One region of the Iodobacter arcticus genome, then DNA from elsewhere that is predicted to be linked to it. Evidence: predicted binding sites of a transcription regulator. Region 1 holds the regulator's gene; the other holds the start of a gene.
The links. Region 1 encodes FNR, which switches genes on or off when oxygen is low (the NO sensors DNR and NnrR bind a similar motif). Its sites were predicted from a motif close to TTGATNNNNATCAA; they were not measured.
Positions count from the first base shown of each region.

Region 2: the regulator FNR is predicted to act here: its motif matches at 2,063-2,076, upstream of ACFQNF_RS03200 (ribonucleoside triphosphate reductase).

Region 1 covers NZ_JBHTBQ010000044.1:190,557-193,977, reverse strand. The annotation lists gene ACFQNF_RS18420 (efflux transporter outer membrane subunit) at 1-288, shown strand, start outside; gene ACFQNF_RS18415 (hypothetical protein) at 357-1,076, opposite strand; gene fnr (fumarate/nitrate reduction transcriptional regulator Fnr) at 1,083-1,832, opposite strand; gene hemN (oxygen-independent coproporphyrinogen III oxidase) at 1,967-3,370, shown strand; gene ACFQNF_RS18400 (sulfite exporter TauE/SafE family protein) at 3,375-3,421, shown strand, end outside.
Region 2 covers NZ_JBHTBQ010000006.1:81,064-84,484, forward strand. The annotation lists gene ACFQNF_RS03185 (histidine phosphatase family protein) at 1-448, shown strand, start outside; gene cobS (adenosylcobinamide-GDP ribazoletransferase) at 618-1,346, shown strand; gene ACFQNF_RS03195 (hypothetical protein) at 1,563-1,826, shown strand; gene ACFQNF_RS03200 (ribonucleoside triphosphate reductase) at 2,165-3,421, shown strand, end outside.

The DNA of each region.
Region 1 (3,421 bases):
GTGGCTGAATACGAAAAAACCATTCAGCTGGCGTTTAAAGACGCCGCCGATGTGTTATCTGATCAGGTATGGTTGAGTAAGCAGCTAACAGCCCAGCAACGCCTTGCTGATCGGCAGGAGCAGCGCCTGAAACTTGCAGAAGCACGCTATGCATCAGGCTTGTCGGGCTATTTGGATGTGCTGGATGCGCAGCGTGAGTTTTACGCGGCCAGCCAGGGCCTGATCGAAACGCGTCGTGCTCGTTTAGCTGCATCGGCACAAGCGTTTAAGGCTTTGGGCGGGAAGTAATACGCGCTAGTTGATTGGTTTTATAAGCGAACAGCCCCAGTTGGGGCTGTTTTTTATTGTTTGATAGATCAACTGTTTGGCTGATGATGAGATGCGGGCGTGTTTGCACGGCGAAAAAACTGCATTAAAAATTGCGCTAGCGCAGCTGCTGGCTCTTGATGCTCTGGCAAACTGAAGGCGCTGAGCTGTGTGTGCAGTGCTTGAAAAGATCTATTTTCTGCCAAAGCTAAATATTGCTGGCAAAGCGGGGCGATGGCTTGCCATTGTGCGGTTTGCAGCTCGGCTAGCTTACTTAAATCAGCTTTGGGTGATGGCTTGCCATTTGGAAAGATGACTTTCCAGCTTTCAATAAGGGGCTGCATCATGATGTGCTGTAGCAGCGCCAAAAAGCTGGCTGCGCCTTTGCCGCCGGCATGCAGCCAGCTGTTGCGACCTGCCGGGGCTAAGGCATCGAGCAGAGGGGCGGCAAGCTGTAGGGCTGTGTCGTCGCCGCTGGCGGCCATCATCCAGCCTAATTGTGCGGCGCACTGAGGCTCGCCAATCAGGGCCAGATCAATATGATGCCAGCCTTGTGCCTGCGCCCATTGAGCGCTTTGCAAATAGCCTGCTAAATCAGCATGGCCTGCAGAAATAAGCAGGCCATTGTGGGGTAAAGAGGGGATTTGCGATTGCATATCAAGCGGCAGCAGCATGAGCTGTGCCATTTGCAAGGGTTTAAGCCGAGATTGCAATGACTCTAGAATGGCCGCTGGGGCAAGAAATAAAACAGGGCCATTGAATAGAGTCATAGTGGCTTATTGTTGGCAGTTGTTAATCAATTGTTTGAGTGCCTCAGGATTGAGAATTTCAATCAAGCGGTTTTGCACTTTAATTAAGCCGTTCTCTTGGAATTTTGATAATGAGCGGCTCACGGTTTCAAGCTTAAGGCCTAAATAGCTGCCGATTTCTTCACGCGTCATGCGTAAATGAAAGCTGCTGGCAGAATATCCCCGAATGGCAAAGCGTTGAGATAAATTTAGCAAGAAAGCCGCAATACGTTCTTCTGCTTTCATATTTCCCAATAAAAGCATCACGCCATGATCGCGCACAATTTCGCGGCTCATCATTTTATAAAGATGATGTTGCAAGATCGGGATGCGGCGGCTGAGTTCTTCCATATCAGTAAAAGGCAGCTCGCAGACTTCGCTGTCTTCTAAGGCAATGGCATCACAGGTATGCAGATCAGAGCTAACCGCATCCATGCCCATGAGCTCACCGGTCATATGAAAGCCGGTGACTTGCTCGCGACCATCTTCAGAAATTACGCTGGCTTTAAAAAAACCTAAGCGAATCGCAAACAGGGAGCGAAATGGCTCTCCTGCACGGTAGAGCGCTTCACCGCGCTTAATCGGCTTGGCTTGGGTAATTAAGTGATCAAGCTCGCGCATTTCATCAGCGGAAAGACCAATCGGCAAGCAAAGCTCACGCAAACTGCAATTAATGCAGCTTTGGCGCAGGTGCTTGAGGCTAAGGTCACGTACTGGAATATGAGATGTCGGTGTCATTGGGCGTTTCAATTCAGTGTTTTAAGATATCCATCACTGCAAGTTATTTCCGGTGCAGATATTGATATCGATCAAGGTTATAAAAAATGAATCTAGGCAAGCTGCACTCATATGATAAATAAGGATAAAACAGCATGCTTCAAAATAATGTTACGGTCTTACAGCCACTTGATTTTGATCGAAACTTGATAAGCCAACACAGCGGGAAAGGGCCAAGGTATACATCCTACCCCACTGCGGATCGATTTGCTGTAATGGATGCAGATCGCTATGAGCAAAGTGTGCGCCAGCAACAGCCCGGTATTGGAATAAAACCGCTGTCATTGTATTTTCACTTGCCCTTTTGCAATACCATTTGTTATTACTGCGCCTGTAATAAAGTCATTACAAAAGATCAGGGTAAAGCGGATCAATACCTCGATTATCTACTTAAAGAAGTAAAAATACAGGCCGCATTATTAACTAAGCGTGGCAAGATTTCTCAGTTGCATTTTGGCGGCGGCACACCCACTTTTCTGAGCGATGCACAATTAACGCGATTAATGGACGGTATTCGTCATTATTTCGATTTAAAGCCTGATGGCGAGTTTTCAATTGAAATCGATCCTCGCAAAGTCAGTGCGGCGACTGTGGCATTGTTAGGGCAAATTGGCTTTAACCGCATGAGCGTGGGCGTGCAGGATTTTGATCCGCAGGTGCAAAAAGCGGTGAACCGGATTCAAACCGAGGAAGAAACCAGAGCGGTGATTGATGCCGCACGTGCCAATGGCTTTAAGTCCGTGAGTATTGATCTGATTTACGGCTTGCCGCATCAAACTCAGGCCCGGATGTACCAGACGATTGAGCGTGTCCTCACTTTGCGCCCAGATCGGCTGGCCCTGTATAGCTATGCCCATTTGCCCGAGCGTTTTATGCCGCAAAGACGCATTGATGCTGGGCAGCTACCCTCAACAGAGGGTAAACTCGACATCTTGCAAAGCAGTGTGAATCAGCTTCTTGCCGCGGGTTATATCTATATCGGCATGGATCATTTTGCTTTACCTGATGATCCGCTGGCAATTGCTCAAAGAAGAGGGCAGTTGCATCGGAATTTCCAGGGTTATTCAACGCATGCCGATTGCGATCTGATGGCTTTTGGTGTGTCAGCAATCGGCAAAGTGGCCAATTGTTTTGCCCAGAATGTAAAAGATTTAGATGCTTATTATCTGGCCTTAGATAAAGATCGTTTGCCGATAGAGCGTGGCTTGATGATCACACACGATGATTTTTTGCGTGGCTCGGTGATTCAATCTTTAATGTGCCAGTTTGAATTGAGTTTTCAGCCTGTAGAATTGGCTTATTTGATTGATTTTAAAAGCTATTTCTCTGAAGAGCTTGCTTTGCTTATGCCGCTTCAAGCTCAGGGTTTGCTTGAGGTGAGAGACGATTCAATCATTGTTAGTCCTAAGGGGCGTTTTTTGATCCGCTCGATTGCCATGGTTTTTGATCGCTATTTGCGTCATGCCCCTCGCGCAGGGAGCTATTCTAAGTTGATATAAACTAATGCTGGAATTAGATTTTCTTGCTTTGTTTTTAGCCGGTTTATTAGG
Region 2 (3,421 bases), on a different contig from region 1:
TCTAGGCCGCTGTGCGGGTTTTGCTCAGCAATTGGCGGCAACAGCGGGGCTGGATTGCCATATCGATCGCAATTTGCGCGAAATGAGCTTTGGTGAGTTGGATGGTTTAGCCAAGTCCCAATGGAGCGAACAGCAGCAGGCTGTATGGGCACTTTGGTCACACAATCCTGAGACAAATACAGCTGTTGGCATTGAAAGCTGGGCGGGTTTTTCTGCACGGGTGAATGTCGCTTTCCGCTTATGGTTGCAAGCTGGCCAGGGGAAACATCGGGTATTGATTACCCACGGCGGCGTGGCTAAAGCGCTATTGCTAGAGTGGCTGGGTCTACCTGCCGCAAGGCACAATCAATTTTGGCTGGCGCACGCGGGGATGATTACCCTTTATTGGGATGATGAATATCCGCCTATTTTGCAGGGGATTGATAATGAAGTTTTGTTGGGTGTGTGAGCTATTGGGATAGGTGTGCGAACAAAACCCAAATCTTGAACCACGGAAAACACGGAATTTCACGGAGAAAACCAAGAGAAATGATCCGTTTTTTCGTGTCTTATGTGTTTTTTGTGGGTATCTGCTTTGTTTTTAGCGCACCTGAATCATTACGAAATAGGAATAAAGAATGAAATTTGATTGGCGCGAGCCTGTGCTGGCGGTGCAGTTTTTAACTCGGCTGCCAACGCCGCAGATTCGTCAGTTTGAGCCGACTTTACTCGCCGCTGCCGCGTCGTGGTTTCCTGTGGTTGGGCTATTGATTGGTGCGTTTTTAAGCGCGGTGGTGTTTCTTGCTACCAAAGTAGATCCTTGGCTGGCGGCTTTGGCGGGTTTTTTGCTTTGGACATGGATTACCGGTGGCTTGCATTTAGATGGTCTTGCCGATATGTCGGATGGCTTAGGCGCTGCGCATCGTGACCCAGAACGATTTTTGGCTGTGCTGAAAGACCCGCATCTGGGCAGCTTTGGCGTGTTGGCGCTGATTTGCCAATCTGCCGCTAAGCTGGTGCTCTTAATGCTGCTGGCTAGGCAGCAAGAATGGCTAGCGCTTTTGCTGATCCCTTCATGGGCGCGCTTTGGTGTTTTGTATTGGAGCCGCCTACCGGCCTTAGCGCCCGGCATGGCAGAGCAATTTGCTTGGCAAAAAACCAGCTACTCGTTGTATATTCTTTTGGCCACACTTTTGCTGGCATCCTATTTTATAGCTCCCGCATTAATGACGGCTCCGCTACTGATTTTGGCTTATGCCAAATGGCTGATGCATAAATTGGGTGGAATGACCGGGGATTGCTTGGGTGCAGGAATAGAAATAACCGAAACAGGGTTGTTATTTTGTATGCTTGCTCTCGCTCTGTAGGGCGGGTGCAACCCGCGAGCAATATTGAATAAATACGCGGGTTTCACCCGCCCTACGGTAATTAAATGCTTGCAACCGTGCCCACACGGATGGCTATGTACAAAACCCAAATATTGACCCACTTTGGTCTCAGAGAGTACGGAGTTACATGGAGAAAACCATTTATTTCGTGGGTAATATCCACCCTATTGATTGTTTGTGTTTATGGAACGGTTTATGAAAATTATCCGCAATATTGAAGTTTGGGAAAAAGGCATGGATGGCGGTTTTATCGGGCATTTAGCCATAGCCGAAACCATCAGCGTTGAGTTTCTATTTAGCTTATTTCGTCATGAGCAAGATCAGCCTGATCCTGAAATGAAGCTCTCTTATATGCTAGACGCCGCCCGTATTGCCCTATTGCAACCCTATGTGGGCGAGCTGATGGATTTGGCGAAAAACGATTATATTTTGACCGCGCACGGCCAGCCTGATTACTAACCGATGTGACGCAATAGAAACCCAAATCTTGAACCACGGAGGCCACAGAGAACACGGAGTTTCACGGAGAAATGCGAAAGATTTGATGGTTTTCTCTGTGGCTCTCTGTGGCCTCGTTTTCCTCTGTGGTTCAAGGTTTAGCTCTCTATCAAGACCCGCTGAATAATTTTGTAGCTTAGTAAATTCCTATCCAGAGCGGGTATTCTGCTCGCTCTGCAAATCTATTCTGAAAGTATTTGATTAACGTCAAATACCCTATATCTAGTTGAGCATGCTTATATAAAACACCATATATTGTGGTCTGTGAAAATATTCTACCTTGATCCAGGTGGGGAAAAATGACCATATACCCGCAATATGTGCTGAAACGCGATGGCCGCATCGTGCCTTTTGATATCGATAAAATTCGCCTTGCTCTGCTGAATGCTAGCCGCGTAACGGGTGAGTTTGATGAGGCAGAAGCAATCCGCTTAAGCACGCTGATCAGTAGCCGCTTGCAGGGTGATCTCACCCCCACCATCGAGCAGATTCAGGATCAGGCTGAAGAAGCGCTGCTGCAATATCATTATTTAAAAACCGCCCGCGCCTATATTGTTTACCGCAGCCAGCATGCGCGTTTGCGCTCGGATGTGCGCACGGTGGTGGATGTTGAATCGTCGATTAATGAATATCTGGATCAATCAGATTGGCGGGTGAATGCCAATGCTAATCAGGGCTGGAGCTTAGGCGGGCTGATTTTAAATACCAGCGGCAAAATGATTGCCAATTACTGGCTAAGCCATGTTTATCCGTTAGAAATTGGCGAGGCGCATCGCTCAGGTGCCATGCATATTCATGATTTAGATATGCTGTCTGGCTATTGCGCGGGTTGGTCTTTACGCCGCCTATTGCAAGAAGGCTTTAATGGCGTGCCGGGCAAGGTCGAAGCCAAACCGCCTAAGCATTTCTCAGCCGCCATTGGCCAGATTGTTAACTTTTTAGGTACTTTGCAAAATGAATGGGCGGGCGCTCAGGCATTTAGCTCATTTGATACCTATATGGCAGCGTTTATTCGTGCGGATAATCTGCAATACAGGCAGGTAAAGCAATATATTCAAGAGCTGATTTACAATCTGAATGTGCCTAGTCGCTGGGGTACGCAAACGCCGTTTACTAATCTGACTTTCGATTGGATTTGCCCAGAAGACTTGCGTGAACAAATTCCCTATGTGGGTGGCAAGGAAATGCCATTTAGCTACGGTGATCTGCAAACCGAAATGAACATGATTAATCGCGCTTATATCGAAGTGATGATGGAAGGCGATGCGCTGGGCCGTGTATTTACTTTCCCGATTCCTACTTACAACATCACCAAAGATTTTGCTTGGGATCACCCCAATACCGATCTTTTGTTTGAAATGACCGCTAAGTATGGTCTGCCCTATTTCCAGAATTTCTTAAATTCAGATCTAGAGCCGCATATGGTGCGCTCGATGTGCTGCCGCTTGCAGCTTGATCTGCGCGAGCTATTAAAGCGCGGTAATGGCTTATTTGGCTCGGCTGAGCAAACCGGCTCGCTGGGCGTGGTCACTATTAACTGTGCGCGGATTGGTTAC